Regions from separate parts of the Paenibacillus sp. FSL R7-0652 genome, predicted to be linked through region 2. Evidence: a T-box and tRNA genes for the amino acid it is inferred to sense, from the RefSeq annotation. Region 2 holds a T-box; the other holds one or more tRNA genes.
The links. The T-box of region 2 lies ahead of MKY97_RS15455 (alanine--tRNA ligase). A T-box ahead of a tRNA ligase gene usually reads a tRNA of that ligase, here a tRNA-Ala.

Region 1: it encodes a tRNA-Ala, which carries the amino acid that the T-box ahead of MKY97_RS15455 (alanine--tRNA ligase) is inferred to sense. The anticodon was not compared.

The regions. Positions count from the first base shown of each region.
Region 1 is NZ_CP152001.1:2,081,325-2,090,381, reverse strand. It holds gene MKY97_RS09630 (ABC-three component system protein) at 1-1,116, opposite strand, end outside; gene MKY97_RS09625 (hypothetical protein) at 1,360-1,500, shown strand; gene MKY97_RS09620 (JAB domain-containing protein) at 1,500-1,949, shown strand; gene MKY97_RS09615 (transposase) at 2,022-2,339, shown strand; gene MKY97_RS09610 (IS3 family transposase) at 2,288-2,908, shown strand; tRNA gene MKY97_RS09605 (tRNA-Ala) at 3,248-3,320, opposite strand; gene nrdR (transcriptional regulator NrdR) at 3,505-3,972, opposite strand; gene MKY97_RS09595 (alpha/beta-type small acid-soluble spore protein) at 4,088-4,309, shown strand; gene MKY97_RS09590 (lytic transglycosylase domain-containing protein) at 4,408-4,971, opposite strand; gene coaE (dephospho-CoA kinase) at 4,968-5,564, opposite strand; gene MKY97_RS09580 (MntP/YtaF family protein) at 5,595-6,359, opposite strand; gene mutM (DNA-formamidopyrimidine glycosylase) at 6,490-7,335, opposite strand; gene polA (DNA polymerase I) at 7,396-9,057, opposite strand, start outside.
Region 2 is NZ_CP152001.1:3,452,299-3,461,355, reverse strand. It holds gene MKY97_RS15455 (alanine--tRNA ligase) at 1-1,856, opposite strand, end outside; T-box leader at 1,932-2,175, opposite strand; gene MKY97_RS15450 (hypothetical protein) at 2,303-3,154, opposite strand; gene MKY97_RS15445 (antibiotic biosynthesis monooxygenase family protein) at 3,684-4,025, opposite strand; gene MKY97_RS15440 (helix-turn-helix domain-containing protein) at 4,172-4,540, opposite strand; gene MKY97_RS15435 (glycoside hydrolase family 43 protein) at 4,675-5,511, opposite strand; gene MKY97_RS15430 (hypothetical protein) at 5,497-5,655, shown strand; gene MKY97_RS15425 (hypothetical protein) at 5,648-5,926, opposite strand; gene MKY97_RS15420 (PAS domain S-box protein) at 6,451-8,748, opposite strand.

The sequences.
Region 1 (9,057 bases), 1.4 Mb from region 2:
TTGATACGATCCTTGAATTAAAAAATGTTGTTTCCACTCATCTCGTATTGGATTTATATAAAGATGTGCGTCATTATGCGTCCAGTCAAGCAACTCTAAACCTTTCTTTTTACAGAGATTATCTTCTTCACCTTCTAAATCTTCTTTCATTGGCTCATGACGATCAGCCCAGGTCTCGATTAATAGTTGATCGTAGTCATTAAGCTCTAACGCATTCAATATGTCATCTGTTATCCATTTTTCACGTTGATTTCTTGCTCGCCATCTTGTTACCGCTGCTCTTTTCTTTCTGCTATAGCCTCCATCAACTAGATCGATTTGCTTTTCCATAAAACCGCCTAGCTCACCAGAAATTGATACTGGGGATAATTTAGAAAAATCATCTGGGAGGTTATTATCCTGAATTTGCGCAATCAAACTTTGTAGCTGAACTAAAAGTTCAGTCTTAGTAATTTTTGATGAAGAAAGTGTTCTTCTGTCCCACCACTCCAATAGTCTTTTTGCAATTATAGGTCGAATTTTTCTCACTACCATTTGATCCAATTGATCAATGACCTTATTCTCAATCTGTAAAATATTAAAGTTGTCTATACGAACCGTTATCTTTTCTAATAGTTTCAACCGCTGATTTGAACTAAGTTGTAAAAAGGTACTACAACCCGGATACTTATTCGCAAATGGTAACTTGTTAGAATTTATAGCAACTGCTCGTTCTCTAGCTTCAGTTACGAATTTGGCTTCTTTTGTCAATAAAGCTACTATGTCATGTCGATCTAAGTCTCCACTTACTAACTTATATAATGGATTGGTTTGAGTAATGGTATCTCCTGTAACGAAATACATCTTGTGTTTATCAGACTCGGCGTAAGGAGACCAAATTCTAAGAGTTTTCCATAAACCATCGTTTTTTATTGTAAGTTCATGTGCATCTCCCGTACTATGCTTCAGTTGATATAGCCTTGTATAGTTACCTTTCAAAACTATATCATCTTCGGCCTCAATGCTAACCTCATTAGAGTCGTCATCCGCTTCTTTCCAAAGTACAATCAATGCATAAAGAGGCTGAAAACGATATCCTAACATTGATGCTTGTGCAGAATGTATATTTCTGGACATAACTCACCCCTTCTCTAATAATGACATTTGATCTACTCTTTCTTACAAAATTCGTCATAGATTGTACCACATCCTTCCAAACAAACGTTCTATTTTGTCGCATTATAGACCTAAAGAATTATATATTATACCCCTGATACCTATACAGATAGGTAGTCCTCGCGAGAGGCGATCAATACGCCAGAGACGTTCAAACGTGCCCGGCCTTTTTTACCCCCATCACAATATAAGGAGGAAGATTTTATGAACACCAATCGCAATGAAGAACTTAAACGACTGATTTCAGAATGTTTGCCGGAACGTCCTGACAGCTACCCGATCCAACAGCTATTTGATCAATTTCCGACAACTGTTGAATTAATGACGTATCAGAGCAGCAGCTAATGAGTATTAAAGGACTCGGCATGGGCAAGGCGCGGCTGTTAAAGCTAGCTAAATCCCTTACTATCCCTACTTACGAGCAAACAACTATACGCCCCCCTAAAGACGCATTTAACTTGATTGAACCGAACTTCGGATTTTCGACTAAAGAAAATTACACTTGTTTGTTTCTCAATACTAGAAACAAAGTCCTCCACTTTGACAATATTTCTATTGGCTCTCTCAAGACTGCTATCGTTCACCCTAGAGAAGTTTTTCGTGCCGCGATTAAACATTGTAGCGCTTCTCTTATATCTGCTCATAACCATCCGAGCGGTGACTCTACTCTGTCTCCAGAAGACTGCCGAAAAAGCCGAAATGCCACAAAAAAATATCTTAGTTTGACCAAATGTGTGACCACGCCTTCAAATCATCACTATTTAGGCAAAGAAAAAAGCCTTCAAACACTCTGAAGTGCACCCCTTAGAATAGACATTGGAAAAACCCCTGGGTTTAGCCGATGAAATTCTAGGGGGTGTATTTTTATGGCGATTCAGGGACAGAAGTTTAAAACGTATTTGGAGACGTTGAAAAATGAGGCTATTCGTCTGCACACGGTTGAGGGTTGGACTTATCGAAAGATTAATGAGCATTTGGGGATTCATGACCCAGGACGAATGAAACGCTGGATGCGAAAATATCGGGAACAAGGTGAGTTTGGACTGATGGATCAGCGAGGGCGACGTAAAGAATACTTGGACCAAGACCGTTATGTCCAAAAACTGAAACGGGAGAATGAGTTGCTAAAAAAGTGCTTGGTCATCTGGAAGGAGGAAGCAAACAAGAAAGATTTCAAATCATAGAAAAGGTTGCAGCATGCGGTGAGATCCAGAAACTCTGCCATGTGTTTGGTGTGTCTCGAAGTGAATATTATGCTTATATACAACGTAAAAGAATCGATCGTGCTGCCACAGCGAAAAAACAGGTGCTTCAAACGTATCATCGCTATGAAGGAAAATATGGTTATCGACAGCTCCAATTGTTCCTTTGGCAAGATCAAGGAATTTGGATGAACCACAAAAAGGTGCTCCGCCTGATGCAAATGCTCGGTATTCAATCCAGGATTCGTCGTAAACGGCGCCCCAACAGTTCGTATGCACCTGCGCAGCGTGTAGCAGAGAACCGCTTAAAGCGAGACTTTAGCGCTAAACAACCGAATCAGAAATGGGTCACAGACATTACCCAATATCGTGTGGGGGAGCGCTGGATCTATCTTTCAGCCATTAAGGACCTGTTTAATAACGAGATTGTGTCTTACGAAATAGGTGAACGTAACGACAATGAACTCGTGCTGCGTACATTCAGAAAGGCGTTTGCAAAGCAAAAAGACGTGACCGGACTCGTCGTTCACAGCGACCAGGGATGTAAGTAACACGTCTCAAGCTTACCACGACATGCTGCCAAAGGTTGGCGCCCGAATCAGCATGTCTCGACGAGGAATTTGTTATGACTATGCCTCGATGGAGAGTTCTTCTCGCATCTCAAAACGGAAGGACTCTATCCTTATCATATCCGAACCGTTGCCGAAGCACAAAGAAAAATTGAAACATATATCCACTTTTACAATCGAAAACGGCCACAACGGAAACTGAAAAAACTGACGCCGGTAGAGTACCGACGCCAGTTTGCAACCTAGGGTCTTTTTTTAATGTCTACTAAATGGGGGTCTTGACCACTCGGAAATCCTTGTGTTTAAAGGCTTTTTTAATTATGGAGCCTAGGGGGATCGAACCCCTGACCTCATCGCTGCCAGCGATGCGCTCTCCCAGCTGAGCTAAGGCCCCAGGATATGTAATGATGAACTTGTTCAGCTCTGCTAAAATTAATTTTTACAGGCGACTTCTATATCATATAAAATCCCTTCTGGACTGTCAATACCCTTTTCAACCGCCGAAATCATATGGAGAAGAACATTCATGTTACAGGCTGAATGAGCCCCGGATTGTTCTTCTCCCTTTCCCCACGGCTCTAGTCCTCCAGATCTTCTTTGGACAGCAGTGATTTCAGTTCTTTCATAAACATGTTGATGTCTTTGAATTGACGATACACCGAAGCGAAGCGCACATAAGCTACTTCATCCACCGGAAACAGCTGCTCCATTAACAGCTCACCAATCTGGCGGCTCTCTACCTCAGCTTCGGCTGTGTTCCGCAGCGATTTCTCCACTTCAGATACCATCATCTCCAGCGTTTCCACGGATACCGGACGCTTCTCACAAGCACGAATCAATCCACGGAGGATTTTGTCGCGACTGAACTCTTCACGGCTGCCATCCTTTTTAATGACAATCAACGGTGTTTCTTCGATCATTTCAAAGGTTGTAAATCTTCTCGCGCACTGCTCGCATTCGCGGCGGCGGCGAATGGATTTGGATTCATTCGCTGGTCTGGAGTCCAGCACTTTGGTACCCAGATAACCACAATAAGGACATTTCAACTTCAATCACTTCCCACATTTTCTTTTTTCCACATATTCCCTGAGCATATCTTGTTATGAAAATCGCACTCGCGACACATAATACTTTTACCAACCCGCGAGGAGGTGAACAGCAATGGCACAAAGCAACGGTAACTCCAATAACTTGGTTGTAACTAAAGCTTCCGCAGCTCTGGAGCAAATGAAATATGAAGTAGCTCAAGAACTCGGAATCAGCATCCCACAAGATGGATACCAAGGTAACATGACTTCTTACGAGAACGGTTCGATCGGTGGATACATCACGAAGCGTCTGGTAACAATTGCAGAACAGCAATTGGCAGGTCAATACCAATAATTATCTGCATCGTAATACGTTACACAGAGGAGCATGGGGCGGCCGGTACACCACCGGTCTGCTCCGTGCTTCTCCTTATCTTTTGACTAGCCATCGCTCTAGAACGTATCGTAGATCTTCACATACTGATTATAATAGTAAATAACCCGTTGTACATAGTGGCGTGTTTCGCCAAAAGGAATATCTTTCACCGTTTCGATTGTGCCATCCCATACACCATTTTTCAACCAGCTGCTGACCTTCCCTGGTCCGGCATTATAGGCTGCAATCATCACAATTTCGTTGCCGTTAAACTGGTCTGACAGGTTTCGAAGGTACCATGTGCCCAGCTGAATATTCCGCTCAGGTTCATGTTTTAATTCTTCCAGCGAAGTGGGTGGAATTTTCGCCTGTTCCAAAATCCAATTTGCCGTATCCGGCATGAGCTGCATTAATCCGATTGCACCGCGCTTGGATTCTTTGCTCGTTTTGAAATTGGTCTCCACCCTGATAATGGAAGCAACCAGAAACGGATCAACCTCATAGCTTTGAGACTGTGCCCGGATCTCTTCCTTATATTCAATGGGATAAAACCATGCCATCCAGTTCGTATTTAGAAATAACACAAGTACAAAGGAAACAAACATAATCAGCAGTACACGTTTTTTACGCAATATTCTCATAACAGACCCTTACGCGTTAAAAATGATTCAAGCTGCTTCTCTGTCTCGGACCATGAACCGCTGTTATCAATGACAATATCCGCACGCTCTCTTTTGCGTTCAATATCCATCTGTGCGGCAATTCGTGCTTCTGCATCAGCCTTGCTCATCTGATCGCGGTTCATCAGCCGTTCCAGCTGTACAGCTCGGGGTACATACACGACCATAATTTCCGTAAAACCATCCTCAAGCCCCGACTCGTACAGCAGCGGAATATCCGACACCACCAGCTTGTCCGGATGTTTCAATTCGTATGCAGCCGCTCTCTCACGCATTTCCTTCCGGATCGCCGGATGAGTAATGGCCTCAAGCGCTTTTCGTTCCTCAGGGTGCTGAAAAACGATACTCCCCAACTTTTTCCGATCCAGCGTTCCATCCTCATGCAGTATGGCTTGTCCAAACCGCTGAACAGCGGCAGCCAAAACGGGATGCCCAGGCTCCATGACTTCCCGGGCGATAACATCTGCATCGATGAGCAGTGCTCCCTTACTGGCGAGATAGGCGGAAACACTGCTTTTGCCTGTCGCGATTCCGCCCGTTAAGCCTATATTCATCGTCTCACCTCATAACAGCTTTATTACTCCTCAAAACAACTTGAATATTCCCATAATCATTAACAGCAGGGCCGGCAGAATCGAAAGCTTCTGCATCCAGCGCTGTGCTGCGAACCGAAGTCCTACATGCATACCGAGCGACAGAAACGCACCGCTGAACAACGCAATGACCAGAGCCGTCCACAGCGTAGGAAAACCGAGCAATGCCGCTCCAAGCCCAGCACCGAACGCATCTAGTGACAGCGCAATCCCCAGCCACATCGCTTCCTGCGCAGAGATACTTCCTGAGTTATCGATATCCGCCTTCGAAGGGCTGCGCAGAATCTGTATGACCACGCCAAGTTTACGCAATTCCAATGTAAATACCATGCGCTCCACCGATCCATCCGTTGGAGAAGGCTGCACTTCCAGAACCATTAATTGATTCCTGCCTCTGGCTGCAAGCCCAGGATCCGCTGCTGCATTTTCCTGAAGCAGTCTCTCCTTCGACACCGCACTCTCCGCTTCCTCACGTTCTTTGCCCCGTCTAAGAATCAGCTGCAGTAGAGACCACGCACCGATCACAATCAGAATGACAGCTCCAACAACGGAAGCTGCGCCCGGTGTCACGACATGGGACAATAACACCCCCACCTGCATGGACAAAGCGATAACCAATCCCGAACACAGTGAAATAATAGCAATAGATAAGAGCGGAATCTTGGTCCTCCGAAGCCCGTATGTAATTCCAACTCCGAAACCATCTAAACTCACTGCAAAAGCAAGCGCCAGTAATGAAATAAAATGATGCAGCACCCCGGATTCCTCCCCTGTGCGGTACGTGCCAACTGATGATGTCAGTATGGGTATATGCCCGCTTATTTCTGCCATATCAGTATATGGAGGGAGGAATCCAAGGGTGCTATGATTTCATCATTTCATTCATTCAGTTGAAGTTGGAGAGTGGAGATGGCTGACATTTCGGGCAAAAATGCGTCCCGCGTCCACCTACGACACTTTTTTCAATCAACGTGCCGCAGGTGTGGCATGGCTCCGCTTTGCGGCCATAGATTTTCAGCTGATGCTGGAACATGCCCATCTCGCCCTGCCCGTTAACATATGACTTGATGGAAGAGCCTCCTGCATTCACAGCATCCTGCAGCGTAGCCACGATCGCTTCATGAAGCACCGTTAACTGTGCTTCGGTTAATGTCTTTGCAATCGTCTCGGGATGAATACCTGCGCGGAAGAGAGCCTCGTCCACATAAATATTCCCGATGCCTACAACATATGCCTGATTCAGCAGGACCGCTTTGATTTTGGTTGTGCGTTGGCCCACCGCAGCACGGAACGCATCCACGGTAAAAGCCTCATCCAGCGGCTCAAGCCCAAGCTTCATTAGAGGTTTGGATACCAGTTCCTCCCCTGCGGTGAACAGATGCATCGTTCCAAACTGACGTACATCCTTGTAACGCAATTCGGTGCCATCAGTGAAGTGGAAGATGACATGGGTATGTTTCTCCACCTCTTCATTCTGATGGTACACACCGTAACGTCCTTCCATCCGCAGATGGGAGACCAGCACAAGCCCGTCCAGCAAAATACGTAAAAACTTGCCCCGGCGCTCAACACCAATCACGGTGTGTCCTGCCAGTTCCAATGCAAATGCTTCTATATCGTCAGGCCGCTGAATAATCCGCGGCAAATGAACGGTAACATGATCAATCGTTTTGCCTACAATAAGCTGATTCAAAGTTCTTCTGACTGTTTCGACTTCCGGTAGTTCCGGCATGATGTTCTCACCTCCATTATATTATAACGGAAGATGACGCTCAGCGGGACCCCTTCTTATCTATTTTGCCTCGTACCAGTTCTCACCAAAGCTAACTTCTGCTTTCAGAGGTACCGACAGCGGAAGCGCCTTTTCCATCACCGAAGGCACAAGTTCCTTCATCAGCTCCAGTTCATCCGCCGGCACTTCAAACACAAGCTCATCGTGTACCTGAAGCAGCATGCGGCTCTGAAGCTTGCGTTCACGCAGCGCCTCGTCCATCTGGACCATGGCCAGCTTGATGATATCGGCTGCCGTTCCCTGGATCGGTGTGTTCATCGCTGTGCGTTCCGCGAAGGATCGCAGATTAAAGTTGCTTGCGTTGATCTCAGGCAAATAACGACGGCGTTCCAGCATCGTTTTCACATAACCGTCCCGGCGTGCATCCTTCACGATTTCATCCATATAACGGCGTACACCTTGGAAGATATCAAAATACTGATCGATGAACTGTGCCGCTTCTTTCCGCGTAATATTCAAGTTTTGGGAAAGACCGTAATCACTAATTCCGTATACGATCCCGAAGTTAACCGCCTTGGCGGAACGGCGCATGTCGCTATCCACTTCCTCCGGCTTGACGCCAAATACATCGGAAGCAGTTTTCGTATGGATATCCATATCATGTACAAAAGCTTCCTTGAGACGTTCATCATCTGAAATATGAGCCAGCACACGCAGCTCAATCTGGGAGTAGTCGGCTGCCAGAATAGACCAGCCCGGCTCGGACGGTACAAATACCTTCCGAATTTTGCGTCCTTCCTCCATACGGATCGGTATATTCTGCAAGTTCGGGAACTGACTGCTCAGGCGTCCAGTTGCAGCAATCGTCTGGCGATAGAACGTATGCACCTTGCCGTCCCGGTCCGATATCTCTTTGAGCAGACCTTCCACATATGTCGACTGCAGCTTGGCGAGCTGACGATACTGCAGAATATGCTGCACCACATCATTATAAGGAGCCAGCTTCTCAAGTACTTCAGCATCGGTGGAGTAGCCGGTTTTCGTTTTCTTCACCACAGGCAGCCCCAGCTTATCAAACAAAATCTCACCCAGCTGTCTCGGTGAATTCAGATTAAACTCGGTACCAGACAGCTTGTAGATTTCAGCCATCAGTCTGCCAATCTGTTCTTCAAACTCGCTGCCGAGGGCCTGCAGGTCAGCAGTATTGGCCTTGATTCCCTGCTTCTCCATGTCAGCGAGAATACGGGACAACGGCATCTCCAGCTCGTGAAATAGAGAATTCATCTCGTCGCTTTCCAGTGCCTGCTCCTGAAGCGGGATAATTGCGGCCAGCGCAGCAGCTTTCCGGCACAGGAAATCGCCTAGAACATCGGCCTCCGGAACTTTGTATTTGGCTCCTTTACCCAGAACGGTATCGTCTTCCGCCAGGGAAGGTAACCCATACTTGGACGTCAGCCCGCTGATCGTCTGATTGGACTCCGTTGGGTCAAGCAGATAGGCGGCCAGCTGCACATCAAAAGCCGCACCAGCAAATTCAATGCCATGCGCATGCAGAGCCAAATCTACGCGATGCAGATCATATCCACGCTTCGGCTGGTCTGCACTTGCGAGCCACTGCCGTACAGGGGCGGCTGCATTGGACTGCAGCAGTTCTGGCGATATAAATGTATATTGCTCCCCAGCACCTACAGCAAGCCCAACTAATTTCGCCTGATGCGGATT
Region 2 (9,057 bases):
TTATTAATTACTCCTTTAATCCTTCTGACTCCAGCAGCAGAAGATTGTTCTTTTTTAATACTGAACTGTCCTAAGTTTGTTGTATCTTCTACATGAGGTCCCCCACACACTTCTCGACTCCAAACGTTCCCTTCGTTATCTTTGATTGTATACACCTTAACGATATCCGGATACTTATCCCAAAAATTCCCTTCAACATTACTTTCTTTCGCTTCGATTTTAGGCATCTCTGAAATATAGATAACTGCCTTTGATGAAATCGCATCATTCACATACTTTTCCACCGCAGCTAGTTGCTCTGGCGTAAGTTTTTCATCATGGTTGAAATCAAACCTTAATCGTTCTGAAGTAATATTACTTCCTTGTTGATGAACATGATCACCTAAAACTTCCCTTAAACCAGAAAGTAATAAATGAGATACCGTGTGCAGCGCTGTTGTTTCCGTTGAATGTTCAGCTAATCCACCTTTAAATTTACCCGCAGAAGCAGTTCTGCTCTTCTCCGTATGTTTCTTTGCCGCCTCTATATAAGACACCTTGTCTACCATGCTGTAACCATTTTCAGTTAGAAACTCTTCCGTTAACTCCAAGGGAAACCCATATGTTTCGTAAAAATAAAAGGCATCTGCACCTGTAACTTTACCCTTATTCTTAAGATGGTTTTGTATTTCAGATTCTCCTTGCTGTAAAGTTCTATGGAAAAGATTTTCTTCCTTATTTACTACTTCGATAACTTTCTTTTTATTACCGATCAAATCTTCATAAGCTGCTGCTTCATCTATATAAACCTCAGACAACTCGCCCACAAAACTTCTTTGTATACCTATTTTTTTACCTGCACGAATCGCCCTTCTTAATAACCTTCTTGTTATATACCCTGCATCACTATTAGCTGGCTCCGCGCCATCATTAATTAAAAAAACAGCCGCTCTCACATGATCAAGTATGATTCTAAAAGACTTTAAATCGTCAGTATATTGTTTACCACTTAACTCCATCAATTTTTTCTTGGGATTAAGGAAGAAAGCCGTATTATAAATATCCTTGTCACCATTAAGGGCTGCTGCAACCCTTTCTAATCCGCCTCCATAATCCGTATTGGGATTTTGCATTTTTACAAATCCTATGTCTTCTTTTTTGTAACACATAAATACGTTGTTCCCAATTTCTAAAAACCTTTCGCTTGCAGAAGCAGGATGATCCAGTGAATCTCCGCCTGGTTCAAAATCATAGAACATTTCACTATCAGGCCCACCCGGTTCACCAATAGGCATATTCAATGGACTTCCGGCTCTACTCCACCAATTTTCTTTTTCATCATATAAGAATATCCTTCCACCTCTAGATACCCCATATTGATAGGGATCATCTTCAATGATGGGTTCTATACCCACAGATTCAAATTTTTCTGACCAGATTCGAATGGCTTCCGTATCTTTCTGTATATTCAAATCATTACTTCCTATAAAAGCACTGATATACAGCCTGCCAGGATCCATTCCTAATTCGATAATATGCCAATTCCAAATGGCATCAATTTGCTTTTTCTTATAGTTATTTTCATTTGCTTTAAACTCCCATCGACCTATCATTTCAAAAAATGTCAGATGAGACGTATCTCCTACTTCGTCAATATCCACTGTCCTTAAACACTTCTGAATATTAGCAATATCATTACCGATCGGATGCTTTTCCCCCAATAAATAGGGAACCATAGGCTGCATTCCACTTCCTGTAAACAACGTCGAGGGATCATTTTCTGGTAACAAGCTGGATGAGGGCACATGACTAGCCCCTATTCCTTTCATAAAATCAACATATGATCTCCTTAACTCATCTGGTGTCATTCTCACCATGCTCAATCCCTCCATCAATATTATTTATTCTAAGCAATAAAACAAAAAAGCCCTAAGCTGACATGTTTCTTGTCAACTTAGGGCGAACTATTATGTCCGTGTTACCACCTAACTTCAGATTGCTCTGCACTCGATCAGTACGGGATTTCTCCGATACTGTTTCCTGAATAACGGTGGAACTCCGTTGAAGCCTACTAAGATTCTTCTGTTCGGTTCACAGCTCCGAGACTGCTTCACTATTAGATCAATGAAGATTCGCACCAACCATCTTCTCTCTGTGAGATCCCTAATAGCTACTATTTCTCATCATAGCCTTTTTGTTTTAAATTAAGCCAATGCTATCATACTTAATTAACTCCGTCAATTAACATTTATGTTAAATTTTCGAAAGGACGGGAATTAGTCAATCTGTCCTTATAGAAAATCTAGTATGACATTTTTGTTAGTTAGGTTAAGCCAAAATGTTCTGTTAAAATCTCCACTAAACATTGCTTATAAACATTTAAATCATATGAAGAATTGTTTGCCTTTACCTTAGCTATGTTTATGTTATTAAAAATTTCCTCTTCCAATTCTCTTCTTGCCTTAAGAACCTGAAGAGTTCCCTCTAACCCAATGTAACCAAAATTTTTCCCATATCCTTGATTTGTATAATATTCAATAAAACCCTCTGACCATTCTTTAGGTCTTTCCTTAACCGCTTTTCTGAAGGAATGCTCGAGATCATTCTGTTCAACGTAAATCAATAAGGGATTAAGTCTCTCTACAATTTTTTCTAGTTCTTTAATGTAGCTGGCGACATCTTCATGCGCTGCACCATATTTGATCATTCCTATTGTTATAGGATTTTGCATAAAACAGCAATCAAAAATGTAAGTGTCTGAACCATTCAAGGCACGTTTAGTAAACTGCTTCCATCTTTCTGTAATTAGTTCCTTGTTGTGATCTAATGTTAATTCATAAACATCGTTTCTGAAAATTGCAGTTAGCAATTCATTTGGAATCTGGGTCGCATCTTCATTTATCATTTTTCGATATTCAAGGAAATAATGGTTGCCTTCATTAATAATACGATTATTTAATAAATCTCTAAATTTTTCATGGTTATTTAACAATTCATCGTATTCTTCTTTCTTAAAACAAGCTACTCCATCATAGTCAGCAGGATGATCCAAGTTCCCTTCCAAATAAAGCTGAGTTTTAATGTTCGTATCCGTTAGAATTTCATGGACCAATCGAGCAGTTGTTGTTTTCCCGAAGCCTGGTATTCCCTCAATTAAAATCAATTTAGGTTTCATAAAATTTCCTCCATTCAAAAATTTGGAGGATAAGCAGGTACGAAGTAATTCGAGATGCGTTTTCCCAATCAAATAAAAAAGCGAATACCAATAGGTATCCGCGGAATAGGTTTATGAAATACCTTGACCTGCATACCCTGTAAGAATAAATGAAAAAATGCCAAATAAAAGATCGTTACTTTTAAAGGCATATTTTAATTTGTTTATCTTTACAGGTTAATCCACATGATAAGATTATGCTCCTTTGTATGCATCTCATGACTGATTTTACCAATAAAAATGTAGAAATACAATGAAACGTAAGGATCTCCTTTAACGTAACTGTTTTATTCTTTTTTAACTAAGGTTTCCATTAGCTAACGAAAGCCGCAGAGTTGACTTGAGATGATCAATATGATTTGGACACTGCAGCTCTTTCTCAAATTCCGTATCCCTATCTCTTGTATCAGCAATTTTTAGAAGAAATGTTCAATCTTTAATTCTAGAAAGTACAGCAAGGATGCAGCTGATAATCCTGACCTTTGAAAACTTACCGTCTTACATTCGTCAGTGTACTACCCCATTCAGCGACTGGTTCAAGCCAGCTTACGATTCTATCATCAATTAAATTGGTGAGCAAACCTTCATACTCAGCACGATAAGGTTTGTTTAGTTCGTGTTGAATCCAACTTTCTTTTGTACCCTGCCAGATCTCATAGATGACAAGATCATCCGGATGATCAAGATCATCGGAGACGATCGCATTGACAAAGGTAGCTTCACTCTTGAAGTTGCTAATCATTGCAAATAGACTTTCACGGAAAGCTTCTTTCTTACCAGGCTTAATTTTAAAACGTATATTGAGAATTATTTGATTGTTGTTTGTTGACATCACTAAACACTCCTTTTATTAATTTTCATCCTCATCACAAGTTTTATTATGTACTATGAAGTACGATTAAAATAGTACGTACTTTTAAGTTATATAGTAACTAAAAAGTAATAATTGTGATGAAGTACAGAATAAATAAAATTATTCTATTCTACATTTAATCTCCGATATTTATCCTTGATCCATGTTTTCTCTGCATAATCCTGCCCCCAATTACAAAGAGCTCGCAAAGTGGGTTCAAGTGACATGCCCATTTCTGTAATTGCATATTCCACTTTTGGTGGTACCTGGTTATACATTTTTCTTTTAATCAAATTATTACTCTCTAACTCCCTCAATGACTGTACTAACATTTTCTGTGAAATTGAAGGTATGAGCCTTTTCAACTCACCGGTTCGTTTAGGTCCTTTTATTAAGTAATACAGAATTAGAGGTCTCCACTTTCCGCCAATGACATCTAACGTAATTTCCAGATCACAATAAACAGTTTTCAATTGAGAAACACCATCTCTCATTTAATTTCCATTATTATAGTACACTTCTGGTGGAACAACGCAACTGATCCTCCTATCAAAAAAGCAGCTCCGTCAGGAGCTGCCTCATGTTATGCTTTATCTTGTAATCTAATCTGTTTCCGCTAACCGCCAGCTTACTCGGCATCCGGATAAGGATTGATCTTCTGGATCGTTCCGTCTTCGTTGTATTTCAGCTCGGAATATTTAACGCAGCGCTTGTGGTTGACGCCTTCCGACAGGGAGCTGTCGTGATAGAACAGATACCACTTGTCTTCAACCTGCACAATGGAGTGGTGGGTTGTCCAGCCGATAACCGGAGAGAGAATCTCACCTTTGAACGTGAATGGTCCCATCGGGTTCTTGCCGATCGCATATACGAGCTTATGCGTCGTTCCCGTAGAGTAGGACAGGTAGTAATAGCCGTTATATTTATGCACCCATGGGCCTTCAAAATATCTCCGGTCCTCATCCCCGGCCAGAATCGGATTTCCGTCTTCATCGACAATCGATATCTCGGCAGGTTTGTCCTGGAAGGAGAGCATGTCGTCGCTAAGCAGTGCAGCTTGGGGTCCAAGCGCCGGCTGGTCAGGAGCCGGTCCTTCTGCATCCGGAACGAAGCTCCCGGTCTGCCATTTCTCCAGCTGGCCGCCCCAGAGTCCGCCGAAATAGATGTATGACTGATTGTCATCATCCACCAGTACGGCCGGATCGATACTGAAGCTGCCTTCCATATAATTCGGCTGCGGCTTGAACGGGCCTGCCGGAGAGTCTGATACCGCCACACCCAGACGGAAGATGCCGTCATGATCCCGTGCCGGGAAGAACAGGTAGTAGGTATTGTTCTTATAAGCGGCATCCGGGGCCCAGAGCTGCTTAGAGGCCCATGGAATATCTCTCAGATGCAGCGCTTCGCCGTGATCGACCACCGGGGAATTGATGTTGTCCATCGAGAGGACATGATAGTCTTCCATTTTATACTGGTCGCCATTATCGTTGCTCGGCTCGTCATGATCGAGGTCATGGGAAGGATAGATGTAGATTTTGCCCTCGTAGACATGGGCGGATGGGTCCGCAGTGAAGATGTGGGTTACGAGCGGCTGGTGGGGCTTAGGTAGTTGTTGTTGTTGTTGTTGATTCATAAGGCATCTCCTTTGGTATTGGAATGATAGATTCCTTCATAGTAAGCAGGGCTGGCGTTCTCTGTACCGATGACGGAGGCGTGCAGCCCCAGGCAGACCCCGGTGAAGCTGAGGTGTTCAGCCGCGCCGTGAGTCCTGCATGTTCTCCTTCAGTTTCGGGCGTGAAGTTCAGGCTTAAGCCCTTCTCCATCCGGTGATGCTGCCGGCTGAGGTGCGTGAACATGTGAGGCACTTCATCGTCCAGCATGTAGGTATTCCCGCACTCGGTCCAGGAATAGTGCTCAAATATCGGGCGATTACGGGATTACGGTAAAACTTTGAATGCATCGTACCCTTCCTCTGAACTCAAAGCAAGCGTTTACAATCTTTAATGTTATTGTACAAGCCCCGATTGTTCTTTCCTATACTCATACTAAAGATCTTCCCCCATAAAAATGTACAATTCCCGCCTATCCCATTATACTGGAAATATACACCTATTGCTCGCGTTTTGCTTACTCGGGTGGACATTATTTAATTGTGATTGTACATTCCAATTCTCAGGAGGTTTTCTGCCTTCTGAAAACCAGTTATAACCATTGTTTATCCAAACTTCTCTCCACATTCGAAATGATTCCTCATTAGTGCAAAACTTCAGAACATCCTTATTAATGGATGAGTCAGCGGATATAGGTTCGTTGACTCATCCTGTAATTTTGCAATAATAAACTCGTCCGCAATAACGCCATGCCATTTAATTCATTACGCATCTCTGTATCAGCATTAACATCATCAAGAATGATTCTTTTGTTTCTTATTATAGTACGTCTCCATCACTTGATAAATAGATTCGCTTTTGATGGGTTTACTAATGTAATCATCCATTCCTGCCTTCAAGCATCGTTCCCTATCCCCTCTTAGAGCATTTGCAGTCACTGCAACAATATATGGACCGTCTTCAGAAGATCGATTCTCTTTGAGGGCTTGAGTCACTTCAAACCCATTCAATTTAGGCATATGCACATCCATAAACACAATATCGTATGCATTTCTCTCAGCAGCCTCTAAAGCTTCTTTTCCGTCCACGACATGATCTACGAAGTGTCCCTTTTTTTCAATCATTTTACTAAGGACAAGCCGATTCATTTCATTATCCTCAGCAATCAAAATATGGAGAGGGGTGTCTTTGTTAATAGTCTGAGAGAACTCTATGCGTTGGCCAACTTCTTCATTGTTCATTTTAAAGCATGCCGTGAATATAAACGTTGTGCCAGGTTCATCTGAATCCTCAATCCATATATCTCCATGCATGAGTTCTATCAATTTTTTGCTGATTGCCAGTCCCAATCCCGTTCCTTGCGTTTTGCGGGTCATAAAGTTGTCCAATTGGTAGAATGGCTCAAATAATTGCGGCCTTTTCTCTGCTGGAATCCCCACACCTGTATCTTTGACTTTAAACTTGAGAACCACGTTTTCATCACACTGCTCTTTAACAAGTACTTGAATTTCTATGCTGCCTTCGAGAGTAAACTTCACAGCGTTACCGATGATATTAGTAAGTACTTGTTTTAAACGAGAGGCATCACCATAAAGCGGAATGGGAAGCGCCTCATCCAAACAAATCCGAATATCTAACTTCTTTTCACGGATCAAAGGTTTTACGATTTGCACCGTTTCTGTCACGATTTCCTCAAGATCAAAAGGATCAACTGCTAAATCGGTTTTTCCAGACTCGATCTTAGAAAAATCAAGGATATCATTGATAATCGTAAGCAGGGAGTCACCACTCTTTTGGATAATCTGAATATATTCCTTTTGCTCCCCGCTCAGTCCCGGAGTATCTAGAAGAAGATCTGTCATTCCGATTACACCATTCATAGGTGTTCGTATTTCATGGCTCATCATCGCCAAAAAATCACTTTTCGCCTGATTCATCCTTTCAGCTGTTTCTTTGGCAATGAGAAGCTTTTTCTGTTCTGTAATGTCCTTGGCGATTAAATAGTAACCGACATTGACATTGTTAATAATAATTGGAGCAAGTGTTGCCAGTACTTCGGTCTCACGGCCATCTTTGTGCAAAACAGCATTCATTTTCTTCTCAGCCAAACCATAGTGACTCCGTAGAATGAGGCCTAGATTACCGGCTCCAATAAATCTTCCTATACTTTTCCCAACCATCTCGTTTACTGCATAACCAGTCATTTTTACTGCTGCAGGATTAGCGTTTATAATGTTTCCACTCATGTCGAATGAAATAATCGCATCATGATTATACTTTTTGAGCGAGGTGTAACGTTCAATGGTTTCTTGAAGCCTGAATTCGATCTGTTTCTGTTCGGTAATATCCTGAAGTACACCGTTTAACTCTATGGGCTCTTGATGCTCGTCATCAATGATCAGCCCACGTAATTGAATATATTTTTCTCTACCATTGGACCGAGCGCATTTAAATTCAAAAACAAAAGGGTCCCTTTGTTCTCTATCTCCTATTTTTTCTCGCAAAGATGCTGCATCCGCAGTACTCATTACTTTATAGATATCTTTTGCGCAATAATATTTGTTCGTGCGGTCAAGTTCAAAGATTTCCAATACCTGTTCAGAAATAGTGATCTGATCATGAACGACATCCCATTTCCAAGTTCCAATCTTCGCCAATCGTTCGGCATTTCTGCTAATGCCTTCACGGTGCGAAAGTTTCCGTTCAGATCGGATACGATCAGTGATATCTACCATAAAGCAAATGAAGTAATGGGGTTCAGAAGCTGTTTCATCACTGACTGGAGTTACATGAAATGAACACCAGAATTCTTCGCCATTTTTTTTAATGCAGCGTCTTTCATAGATGTTATCTTTTACTTTGTTATCGAAAATTCCAGCTTCTTCAACATGATACTTCGATGCATCCTCCGGATGTGTTAAATCCTGGAAGTTTATTTTCATCAGTTCTTCACAAGTGAAACCGGTCATACGGCAAAAAGCAGGATTCACTTTCAGCCAATTTCCTGCCGGAGATATCAGAGCAACTCCAATCGGTGTTTGATTGTATATTTGCTCGAAGCATTCATGATGATTAACCTGCTGAACCTGCATTGAGAGCTCTCTCCCCTACACTTCATTTTATGATATAGAGTCGCTTTTCATAAAAACATCATTCTTTGTAAATCGAATGAACACGTGATAACCCATTTTTGAGATATTCGACTATATTCTACTCTTCAAATTTACCACAAAAAGTATAGGTCCATATATAATTATGCTATAAATATATCAAATAAAGGCAGTGGATTATGACGATCCTCCACTGCCTCTTTTGGTTTTCTTCTTTATTTTTTATACTATCGTTCCCTTCTGAAAAAAAAATTCTATTTACCAAAGGTAGATGCAGGTAATTATAATTTT